One region of the Streptomyces sp. NPDC048671 genome, then DNA from elsewhere that is predicted to be linked to it. Evidence: riboswitches for the same ligand, from Rfam matches in the RefSeq annotation. Region 1 holds a riboswitch; each other region holds the start of a gene.

What was found. A riboswitch is a leader RNA that binds a small molecule or an ion and turns the genes downstream of it on or off. The one in region 1 is predicted to bind cyclic di-AMP.
Region 2: it holds a riboswitch for cyclic di-AMP, as region 1 does, so the genes downstream of both, ACZ6S6_RS05725 (M23 family metallopeptidase) here and ACZ6S6_RS13820 (transglycosylase family protein) in region 1, are expected to answer to the same signal.
Region 3: it holds a riboswitch for cyclic di-AMP, as region 1 does, so the genes downstream of both, ACZ6S6_RS32175 (transglycosylase SLT domain-containing protein) here and ACZ6S6_RS13820 (transglycosylase family protein) in region 1, are expected to answer to the same signal.

What each region holds. Positions count from the first base shown of each region.
Region 1 covers NZ_JBVJHB010000006.1:125,832-129,725, reverse strand. Annotated here, with positions in the region: partial or broken gene ACZ6S6_RS13830 (hypothetical protein) at 7-285, shown strand; gene ACZ6S6_RS13825 (transglycosylase family protein) at 391-1,365, shown strand; cyclic di-AMP (ydaO/yuaA leader) riboswitch at 1,678-1,849, shown strand; gene ACZ6S6_RS13820 (transglycosylase family protein) at 1,854-2,582, shown strand; gene eno (phosphopyruvate hydratase) at 2,858-3,894, shown strand, end outside.
Region 2 covers NZ_JBVJHB010000002.1:289,046-292,939, reverse strand. Annotated here, with positions in the region: gene ACZ6S6_RS05740 (helix-turn-helix domain-containing protein) at 1-403, shown strand, start outside; gene ACZ6S6_RS05735 (DUF6126 family protein) at 451-627, shown strand; gene ACZ6S6_RS05730 (tyrosine-protein phosphatase) at 656-1,468, opposite strand; cyclic di-AMP (ydaO/yuaA leader) riboswitch at 1,909-2,069, shown strand; gene ACZ6S6_RS05725 (M23 family metallopeptidase) at 2,073-3,032, shown strand; gene ACZ6S6_RS05720 (SGNH/GDSL hydrolase family protein) at 3,216-3,894, shown strand, end outside.
Region 3 covers NZ_JBVJHB010000019.1:52,054-55,947, forward strand. Annotated here, with positions in the region: gene ACZ6S6_RS32165 (GH25 family lysozyme) at 1-867, shown strand, start outside; gene ACZ6S6_RS32170 (heme-binding beta-barrel domain-containing protein) at 1,007-1,555, shown strand; cyclic di-AMP (ydaO/yuaA leader) riboswitch at 2,007-2,195, shown strand; gene ACZ6S6_RS32175 (transglycosylase SLT domain-containing protein) at 2,199-3,131, shown strand; gene ACZ6S6_RS32180 (NAD(P)H-dependent amine dehydrogenase family protein) at 3,300-3,894, shown strand, end outside.

The DNA.
Region 1 (3,894 bases):
TCCCAGCGGCTCCAGCGGTCCCTGGCGGCGGGGGAGACGGAGCTGCTGGCCACCGTCGTCGAGGAACTGCTGCGTTACGACGGCCCGGTGGAGCTGGCGACCTGGCGGTTCGCCACCGAGGCGCTGACCACGCTGCTGAAACGCCTTCCGGACCTGCGGCTTGCGGTGGAACCTGCCGATTTGCGCTGGCGTGGCGGGCTCATCATGCGCGGACTGCGCACGCTTCCGGTGGAGTTCACCCCCGGGCCCGTCCTCAGCGAAGGTGACACTCTGTCAACTCTGTGACTTTTACGTGATCTCCGCTGCATCGACTTGTGACACACGTTCGTGTCCCGCTAGGTTCACCGTTCGACTCACCAGTCACTCGTCAGTCACACGGAAGGCATCCCCATGGGCTCCGCGAACGGCAGACACCGTCGCCCTCGGCAGGCACCCGCGATCCTCGTCGCCGCAGGCGTGACCGGCTCGGCCATTGCCATCCCGCTGCTCGGCGCGGCAGGCGCGCACGCCGCCGACGCCTCGACCTGGGACCGGGTGGCGGAGTGCGAGAGCGGCGGCATGTGGAGTGCCGACCTCAGCAACGGCTACTACGGCGGCCTGCAGTTCTCGCAGGAGGTCTGGAAGTCCTACGGCGGCGAGTCCTACGCCCCGCGCGCGGACCTCGCCAGCCGCTCGCAGCAGATCGCCGTGGCGGAGAAGGTCCTGGACGACCAGGGGGCGAAGGCGTGGCCCAGTTGCGCGGTCATCTCCGGCCTCGCCGTGGACGGGTCCCTGCCGGGCGTCGATCCGGGCAGTACTCAGTCCGCCGACCCGGCCGAGAGCGCGGATCCGGCCGCGAGTGCCGATCCGTCAGAGAGCGCCGACCCGTCGGGCGACGCGTCCAAGGACGCGTCCAAGGGCGCGACGAAGACCCCGTCGGACGACGCCACGGCCGACACCGCTGACAAGGACCGTACGCCGGACGCCTCGGCCTCCCCGTCCGCCACGCCCTCGGCATCCGGCTCCTCCGGCGCGACCGACCCCTCGGGCGCCCCGGACGCTCCGGATGCCCCCGACGGGTCCTCCTCGGACGGGGAGACGGGCGGCAGGCACCGCGGCACGCCGGCCCCGGAGGGGGCCGGCGGCGACCGGGACGGAGGGCGGCACGCCTCGCGAGGTGAAGGTGACGCACGCGACAAGGGTGCACCGGCTGCTGACGGTACGTACACCGTCCGGCCGGGCGACAACCTCTGGGCGATTGCTGACGCACAGAAGCTGCCCGGCGGCTGGACCGAGCTGTACGAGGCCAACAAGGTGACGGTCGGTTCCGACCCGGACCTCATCCTTCCTGGCCAGAGCCTCGATCTCGGCGTGAAGGCCGGATGAGAACGGCCGCGGAAACGGTCTGATCAACAGCTGAAAACACCCAGAATTCAGGGTACTTAAGAGGCCTATGTCCCACTTTTGACTAAGTGAGACATGGGTCTCTTCGTGTGAACTGGCATGTCTTGTCCGGGAGCTCCCTCCGCATCCGTCCCGACCTGCGCAAACATATGTTTTTCAGATGCAAGTAAGAGCTGTTTATCCGGTATGTCCTTCTTTGAATGTGGGGGTTGGGTGTGTTTACGGTCGGAACCGCTCGCACCGCGGGCCCCGTCGATCGTCACGCCGAATCCTGCCGTCGGTCGAAGGGAACAGACGCGTAAAGCGCCGTAGGCAGGAGCGGGGGACCCAGGTAAGTGCCGGGCCCGATCGTCGCAAGACGCATCAGGACCGGCTTGGGGTTAAGTCGTGCGCTAGGACGTGCGACCGGGCAACTCACTTGGCCCGAACCCGACAGCTCACCTCGTAGGCGTCGGTGAGGAGAAGTCTCGATGCTGCTGAACAGCAAGGGCAACAAGCACCGCCGCCCGTCCAAGGCCGTCCGTTTCGCCACGCTCGCCGGTGTGACCGGTGCCGCGATCGCCGTGCCGCTGATGGGTGCCACCGGCGCCTCCGCGGCCTCCGTCTCCACGTGGGACGCGGTCGCCCAGTGCGAGTCCGGCGGCAACTGGTCCATCAACACCGGCAACGGCTACTACGGCGGTCTGCAGTTCTCGCAGTCCAGCTGGGCCGCCGCCGGCGGTACGCAGTACGCGGCCCGCGCCGACCTGGCCAGCAAGTCCCAGCAGATCGCTGTGGCCGAGAAGCTCCTCGACATGCAGGGACCGGGCGCCTGGGCCTGCGCCGGTGCCGGCAACCTGAGCAACGACGGTGTCGACCCGGGCGTCGACACCGGCTCCAAGACCGAGACCGCTCCGAAGCAGGAGTCGGCTCCGGCCCAGCAGGCCGAGCCGAAGAAGGCCGAGCGCACCGAGGCCCCCGCCACCAACCGCTCGGACCGCCCCGAGGCCGGGCAGAAGAAGACCGTCACCACCCCGACCGGCGAGAAGGTCAAGAAGGGTGACGGCGAGTACAAGGTCGTCACCGGCGACTCGCTGAGCCAGATCGCGGCCGACCACGACGTCAAGGGCGGCTGGGAGAAGCTGTTCGAGCTGAACAAGGACATCGTCAAGGACGCCGACATGATCTTCCCGGGTCAGCAGCTCCACCTGGTGAAGTAGTTCGGCACTCTCCTCGCCGAGCGCCCCGGCCCGGCCGCACCTCCCCCCGTGCGGCCGGGCCGGGGCTCACCGCTTTCCCGTGTTGATTGTTCAACTGTTGTAGTTACTGGCCAGTAAATTTCTGGCCGTTTGCCCTGCTGTGCCCGCTCTTGGGTCCTTTTTCGTCCCAGGGGACGGGCGCGCGGCCGACTGAGACGGCCGGGCCGGTTAGGCTCTTGTCGCAAGGCCAAAGTGACCCTGCACAACCAGCGTCATATCCCAGAAGGAGATGCCTCGTGCCGTCCATCGACGTCGTCGTAGCCCGGGAAATCCTCGACTCCCGGGGCAACCCCACGGTCGAGGTCGAGGTTGGCCTCGACGACGGCAGCACGGGTCGTGCTGCCGTTCCGTCCGGAGCCTCCACCGGTGCGTTCGAGGCCATTGAGCTTCGCGACGGTGACCCCAACCGCTACCACGGGAAGGGCGTCGAGAAGGCGGTCCTGGCCGTGATCGAGCAGATCGGCCCGGAGCTCGTCGGCTACGACGCGACCGAGCAGCGGCTGATCGACCAGGCCATGTTCGACCTGGACGCCACCGAGAACAAGGGCTCGCTCGGCGCCAACGCCATCCTCGGCGTCTCGCTCGCCGTCGCCCACGCCGCGTCCGAGGCCTCGGACCTGCCGCTGTTCCGCTACCTCGGTGGCCCGAACGCGCACCTGCTGCCCGTCCCGATGATGAACATCCTCAACGGTGGGTCGCACGCCGACTCCAACGTGGACATCCAGGAGTTCATGATCGCCCCGATCGGCGCGGAGTCCTTCTCCGAGGCCCTGCGCTGGGGCGCCGAGGTCTACCACACGCTGAAGAAGGTCCTGAAGACCAAGGGCCTGTCCACCGGTCTCGGTGACGAGGGCGGCTTCGCGCCGAACCTGGAGTCCAACCGCGCCGCGCTCGACCTCATCCTTGAGGCGATCAAGGAAGCCGGCTACGCCCCGGGCAAGGACATCGCGCTCGCGCTCGACGTCGCCGCGTCCGAGTTCTACAAGGACGGCAAGTACGAGTTCGAGGGCAAGTCCCGCTCGGCCGCCGAGATGACCGAGTACTACGAGGAGCTCGTCGACGCGTACCCGCTGGTCTCCATCGAGGACCCGCTGTACGAGGACGACTGGGCCGGCTGGAAGGTCATCACCGACAAGCTCGGCGCCAAGGTGCAGATCGTCGGCGACGACCTCTTCGTCACCAACCCGGAGCGCCTGGCCCGCGGCATCGAGGAGGGCTCCGCCAACGCCCTGCTTGTCAAGGTCAACCAGATCGGTTCGCTGACCGAGACCCT
Region 2 (3,894 bases), on a different contig from region 1:
GGTCTCCGAACTGCTGGGCGAGATCCCACCGGAACGTGACGCGATCGTCCGGGCCCGGAAGTTCGAGGGGGCCGAGGCCGACGGCTGGATGTACCAGCAGGCCGGTGGTCCGGGCCGGGCGATGCAGGCGCTGCGTGTCCGGGTCCCGCACGGCGCGCAGGGCGACCTGGTGCGCGTCCACCCCGGTGAGGAGTGGCTGTACGTCCTGGCCGGGCACCTCAGGGTGACCCTCGGGGACACCGTGCACGACCTCGGCCCCGGCGACAGCGCGCACTTCGACTCGCTCACCCCGCACCGGATCGCGGCGCCGGAGCGCGAGGGCGTCGAGCTGCTCTTCGTCCACACCCTGCTGCAGAGCCCCGCCGCCGAGCTGTGCCTCGGCAGCGGAATCCACCGTCGCTGAGACGCCGTCCCCGCCACCGGCACGTCCGGTCGCCAGAGAGGACTGTCATGTCCGATTCCGAGAACTATGACCCGCTCAGCCCGGCCAAGCGCAAGGAGTCGTCCTCGCAGGAGAGCCGGATGCCGCGCGGGCTCGTCATCAGGCTGTTCGCCTATCTGGTGGCCGGGCACGTCATCGCGGGTTTCCTCTACCTGCTGTTCGCGGTGGGGATGCACAACCAGTAGCGGGGGACTCGGTGGCCCGGCCGGCCGGTCACGCGTCGTCGAGGAGCCGCTCGCGCAGCCGCTCCCGGGTCTCGGGGGTGATTTTCAGCCCCTCGGAGAGATAGCGGTCGGTGCCGCCCCAGGTCTCGTCGATCGTGGCGAAGGCGGCGGCGAGATATTCGCTGTGGGCGCCGAAGAGCGGGCTGAGGAGCTCCATCACCTCGGGCGACATCCCGGCCGCCGAGGTGTCGCTGCGGCGCACCCGGTAGCGGCGGTGGGTGTCGTTGGACTTGAGGTAGTCGGCCTCGACGGCCTCGCGCCCGACGCCGACCGCGAGCAGGGAGACCGCGATCGAGAGCCCCGCCCGGTCCTTGCCGGCCGCGCAGTGCATCAGGGCGGGGACGCTGTCCTCGGCCAGGGCGTGCAGCACGCGGCTGTGCTCGGCGGTGCGCTCCAGGATGATCGTCCGGTAGGAGGCGACCATGCGGTCGGTCCCCTTGCTGCCGTCGAGGAGGCCGCGCAGCTCGTCCGTGTTGCCGTCGCGCACCATCCGCCAGAACTCGGCGCCGTCCGCCGGGTCGGTGAGGGGGATGTTCACATTGCGTACGCCGGGCAGCTCGACGTCCAGTCCGTCCAGCTTGAGGTCTGCGGCATTGCGGAAGTCGAAGACGGTGTGGAGGCCGAGACCGCCCAGGAACGCGGCGTCCTCGGCGGTGGCGCCCGCCAGGTGACCGCTGCGGAAGAGCCGTCCGTACCGCACCCGGCGGCCGTCCGCGGTGGGCAGTCCGCCCACGTCACGGAAATTACGGACCCCCGCCAGCTCGGGTTCCGTCGACGGGGTCTGCGGCAGCTGCTGCGTCACGGTCACTCCTGGAGGCTCTGCCGCCGACGCGTGTCGCCGACGGGTCCACTCCCGTGACGATACGACATCGGATTCTCGGGCAATCGTCTCGGTGACGGCCCTGCACGGACTCCCGCGCGGGTCCCGGTCTGCGGCTCCGGCGCGAACGACAGACGCGACATGTCCGTATTGAGACTTTTAGCCGAACATGCCCTGCTTGTGCGGGAGATGATCGCCCTCTCGTGAGCGGGATCATATCCGTGACGGTGTGTGGCGGCGCCCCGGATGGGTAATCCGTGCGCCGCGCGGAAAGCCAAGATCCGTAATCCACGGAGTGTGACCGGAATTCCGCGCCGATATTCCGGAGGGGAAACCGGTGTGGAACCTGTGGCTTGTTTCCGCCGTCCCCACTCGCTTACGTTCGCTCTCAATCCGGATGGAACGCCTAATCCTGCCGCCGTCCGGAATTCGCACCCACTCACCGTGTGGCAGGAGCGGGGGAACCAGGTAAGCCGCCGACCGGAGCGATCCGGCCGGCTCGGGGTGAAGTCGCGCCAGCCGCGACCGGGCATCTCCAGCCCGAACCCGACAGCTCACCTCGTAGGCGCCGGAGAGGAAATTCTTCATGCCCATACCGGGTAAGCACCGCCGTCCGAAGTCCAGCACCATCGCCCGTGGCGTCGTCGTCGCGAGCGCCGGCGGAGCCGTCATCGCGCTTCCGCTGCTCGGCGCCACCGGTGCCAACGCCGCGGAGCAGGCCGCTCCCGCCACCGCGAACTCGGCCGCCGCCACGCACGCCGCCCCGGCCAAGCAGGTCGCGGAGAAGCAGGACGGCACCAAGACGTACTCCGTGGTCTCCGGCGACTACCTGTCGAAGATCGCCGCCGAGCACAAGCTCAAGGGCGGCTGGGAGAAGCTGTACCAGGACAACCGCAAGGTCGTCGGCGACGACCCGAGCCTGATCTTCCCGGGCATGAAGCTGACGCTCGGCGGCAAGGCCTGGGGCCACGCCTCGACCACCGGCTCGCACACCTCCGCGGGCGCCACCACCCCGTCGAAGGCCCCCTCCAAGGCTCCGGCCAAGACCGAGTCGAAGGCCCCCACGGCCTCCAACTCCGCGTCCTCCTCCAACGCCCAGGCGTCCAACGGGGCCTCGGCCCCGGCCGAGCAGAGCACCGGCTCCGGTTACGTCCACCCGGTTCCCGGCAACCACACCACCGCCTACCGCGCCTCCGGCGCCAGCTGGTCCAGCGGCAGCCACACCGGCATCGACTTCCCCGTGTCCACCGGCACCAGCGTGAAGGCGATCACCTCGGGCACCGTCGTCACCGCCGGCTGGGGCGGCGCGTACGGCAACGAGGTCGTCATCAAGCACGCCGACGGCCACTACTCGCAGTACGGCCACATGTCCTCGCTCTCCGTCTCGGCGGGCCAGACCGTGACCGCGGGCCAGCAGGTCGGCCTCTCGGGCGCCACCGGCAACGCGACCGGCCCGCACCTGCACTTCGAGATCCGCACGGGTCCGGCGTACGGCTCGGACGTCGACCCGATCGCCTACCTGGCGTCGCACGGGATCAACGTCTGATCCAGGCAGTACCGGTCCGGTGACCCGGACCGGAGCAATACATAGAGGGACGGTGCGTGGCGGCGCACCGTCCCTCTGCTTATTCCCCCTTTACCAAAACCTGACCGGGTGGTCTATCTCACCACCCGTCAAGCCCGTATTACGGTCGCGTAGGTCACATTCGACGGTGCAGGATATGCCCTTGTGGCAAACGATTCGAGAAACATCCGACAGAGCGTCATCAACCGGCAGGGCGCCATCGAGTCGTACGCGGCGATTGGCGACAGCTTCACCGAGGGAGTCGGCGATCTCGGCCCCGACGGGACATTCGTCGGCTGGGCTGACAGGTTCGCGGTCATCCTCGCGGACCAGCTCCCGGACCCCGGAACGGCACCGGGCATCACAGGCGCCGCGCACGGGAACTTCAGGTACGCCAATCTCGCCGTACGAGGACGTCTCCTCGACCAGATAGTCGAGGAGCAGGTGCCCCGCGCCAGAGAACTCGCCCCCGACCTGGTGAGCTTCTGCGCGGGCGGCAACGACATCATCCGGCCGGGCACCGACCCCGACGACGTCGCCGAGCGCTTCGAGCGCGCTGTCGCGGAGCTGACCGAATCGGTCGGCACCGTCATGGTCACCACCGGCTTCGACACCCGCGGCGTTCCCGTGCTGCGCCATCTGCGCGGCAAGATCGCCACCTACACCGCCCATGTCCGGTCCATCGCGGACCGCTACGACTGCCCGGTGCTCGACCTGTGGTCGCTGCGCTCCGTGCAGGACCGGCGCGCCTGGGACGGCGACCGGCTGCATCTGTCACCCGAGGGACACACCCGGGTCGCGCTGCGCGCCGCCCAGGTCCTCGGCGTCGACGTACCGGCCGACC
Region 3 (3,894 bases), on a different contig from region 1:
CTCACCGAGGGCCCCTACACCTCGTCCTCGTATCCCGGCCACATCGACGGCGCCCGCGCCGCGGGACTGCGGGTGGGCCACTACTGGATGTCGGGAGACTTCCTCAGCCCCACCGCCGCGGCCGACTACTTCGTGGACCACCTCCACGACTACCGCGTCGGTGACGTGCTCGCGCTGGACGTCGAGGTGCTCGACGACTCCACCCGTCTGTGGAACGACGCCGATGTGTCCGCCTGGTTCAACCGGGTACGCGAACGCGTCGGAAGCTACGTGCCCTGGTTCTACATCAGCACAGGCGCACTGCGCGCGGGCACCTGGACCGCCACCGTCGCCGCCGGCGCCCACCTGTGGGCGGCCTCCTGGGGGGCCAACGACGGCACCTGGCCCGGCGCACCTGACCTCGGCGGCCACTACCCCGACTGGGCCGCCCATCAGTACACGTCCGTGGGCTCCACCGGCGGCGCGTCCCCCGTCGACCTCAGCCGCGCCCGCTCCTGGGCGTTCGACCTCACCGAGCCGACCGGCCCGCCGCCGTCCGGTGGTGGGCTGCCGAAGTCGTCGACGGAGCAGGATGGTGTCCCCGGTCCGGTGATGTGGCAGCGGACGCAGAACTGGCTGCGGATCGAGTCGGGTTACACCGGCCCGATCGACGGGGTCCCCGGAGCCAATACCTATGCCGCGCTCCAGCGGAACCTGCGGAACTGGGGCTACACCGGACCCATCGACGGGGTCCCCGGCACGAACACCTGGGCCGCTCTCCAACGACTCGCCGCCCAGAACGGCTACACCGGCCCCATCGACGGCGAGATGGGACCCAACTCCTGGCGCGGCTTCAGCCACTTCATCAACCAGGACCGCTGGAACTGACCCGCACTCCCGCAGGGCATCCGAGATGGAGTGAAGGCGTGGAAGCGGCGCACTCGCATCCCGTGGCCCTAGGCTGCGAGCCGACACCATCGCCACCGCCGCCATCACCGGCACCATCCCCGACTCAGGAGCGCGCAAGATGTTCGACCCCCTCCGGAAGCACCCGTATCCCGACGCGAATGGGCCGGACGAAGCGCCTGCCCCGCACGCGCTGCTCGCACCGCTGACCGGGTTCCTGGGCACCTGGACCGGGCAGGGCCGCGGTGAGTATCCGACGCTCGCCGAGGAGTTCCGGTACGCGCAGGAGGTGACCTTCAGTCACGACGGGCGGCCCTTCCTCCACTACGAGGCGCGCGCCTGGCTGATCGACGCGGAAGGCGCCCCGCTGCGGCCGTCGGCCCGGGAGAGCGGCTGGTGGCGGATGCAGCCGGACGGGCGCGTCGAGGCGCTGATCACCCAGCCCACCGGTATCGCCGAGATCCTGACCGGCCGTGCGGCCGACGGCGCGGCCGACCTCGCCACTCATCAGGTCGCTCTCGCTCCCACCGCCAAGGAGGTCAGCGCCACCCGTCGCCGCTACACCCTGACGGACGACGGCACGCTCGAATTCGTCCATGACCTCGCGGCCGTCGGCCAGCCGCTCCAGCACCACCTTTCGGCGCGGCTCCGACGCGAGGGCGGAAGTTAGGCCGTGTCCGCCGGCCCGTGTCGGGACGTCCCGCAACCGGGCCGTGAGCGTCCTCGGGCGCATCACGCCATAGTTCATCTATTTAGATCCATCATTAATGATGAACCGATCCGACCTTCCTGCCGGGGGTGGGCCCTGGCGGAGGTCGTCAAGATGTCCTGATTGAACCATTAATCTGATTCGCTACTAATTACTATCAAGGGTCCCTTTTTTGTCGCCCAAAGGTGATGAATGTTGAGCAAATCACCCTTTTCGGGCTCAGTGGTCAGCGTCACTCTTCCGGCCTCGGACGCGGGGCGTCCGGCTTCGGTTCCCTGTTGTGCCAAGAAAGTTGACTTCCTCGTGAAGGTCTGATGGTGAGCATTTCCTTTAATTGATCTTGCGAATCAATTGGGATCTCGAATTCAGGGCTTGTTTCGCTCGGTGTTTCTCGCTTACGGTCACCGTCAATCCGGATGGAACGCCGAATCCTGCCGCCGTCCGGTAACCCGACCCACTCACGTACGGCAGGAGCGGGGGACCCAGGTTTGCCGCCGGTCCGGTATCCGGAGCGGCTAGGGGTGAAGTCGCCATCACGTGCGGCCGGACATCTCCAGTCCGAACCCGACAGCTCACCTCGCAGGCGGCGGAGAGGAAAAGAGCCATGCCCATCATGGGTAAGCACCGTCGTTCCAAGTCCACCTCCCTGACCCGCGGTTTCATCGCCGTGAGCACGGGCGGAGCCGTTCTCGCGCTCCCCCTGATCGGGGCCGGATCGGCTTCTGCCGCACCGGCACACGCTGTCGTCGCAGAAAAGGCGGCGGCCCCGACTTCCCTTGCTGCCAAGGGAATTGCCGTCAGCAAGGCGGAGTCCACCGTCTATTCCGTGATCTCCGGTGATTCGCTTTCCAAGATCGCCCGTGGGTATTCGCTCAGCGGCGGCTGGGAGCAGCTCTACAAGGACAACCGGAGTGCGGTCGGTGGAAACCCCGATCTGATTCACCCGGGCCTCAAGCTGACCATCGGCGCCAAGTCCGCGGCCGTCGCGCCCAAGGCGGCCCCCACCGCCGAATCGAAGGCAAAGCCCGCGACCGAGTCCGAGCCCGCAGCTGAGTCCAAGCCCGCAGCCGAGCCTTCGGCCGAGTCCGCGGCCGACGCCTCGCAGTCGTCCGACCGGGCCGAGGGGACCGACCGTGCCGACCGTTCCCAGCGGACGGCCACGCCCATCGCGGAGGAGACCGCCGCCACCGCCCCGGCACAGGCCGCGACGGCGTACACCGCCGACCTCGACGGCTGGATCAAGGAGTCGCTGGCCGTGATGGCCCAGAACGGCATCCCCGGGAGCTACGACGGCATCTACCGCAACGTCATCCGCGAGTCCTCGGGCAACCCGCAGATCGTCAACAACTGGGACTCGAACGCCGCCGCCGGCACCCCGTCCAAGGGTCTCCTCCAGGTGATCCAGCCCACCTTCGACGCCTACCACGTGGCCGGTACCTCGATGGACATCCTCGACCCCGTCGCCAACATCACCGCGGCGTGCAACTACGCCGCGGCCACGTACGGCTCGATCGACAACGTCTTCGGGGCCTACTGACGGGCCTGCTGACATACCGCGCCTCCGCCCTCGGGAGGAGCCGGGCGCAGGGGTGGGAAGGAGCCGAGCGGCTCCTTCCCACCCCTTTGCGCCTGCCCCGGCCGCCCTCGCCAACCGGGTGGGCGATGGCACTATGAACCTTTCATCCCGCGCGCTACCCTCCGCCGCATGATTTCCACGGTGGTCTGGGGTACCGGCAATGTCGGCCGCGCGGCCATCCGCGCCGTCGAGGCCCATCCGGCCCTGAAGCTGGCGCACGTACTTGTTCATGATCCCGGCAAGGTGGGCCGCGACGCGGGCGACCTCGCCGGGACCGGCCGCGATCTGGGCGTCGCGGCGACCGACGACATCGACGCGGTGCTGGCCACCGCTCCCGGCGCGGTGGTGTACGCGGCCTCCGGGGACATCCGCCCCGACGAGGCGCTGGCCGACATCACCAGGGCCGTCCGGACGGGCGCGGTGGTCGTCACGCCCGCCCTGTACGCGCTCTACGACCAGCGGGGCGCCCCGCCGGAGCTGCGCGAACCGGTCCTGGCCGCCGTCGCCGACGGCGGCGGCTCGCTGTTCGTCTCCGGCGTCGACCCCGGCTGGGGCAACGACGTACTGCCCCTGCTGATCAGCGGACTCGGGACCACGGTCGACGTGATCCGCTGCCAGGAGATCTTCGACTACTCCACCTACGACCAGCCCGACTCGGTCCGCCACCTGATCGGCATGGGACACCCCATGGAGTACGAGCCGCTGATGCTCGCGGCCTCCGTCC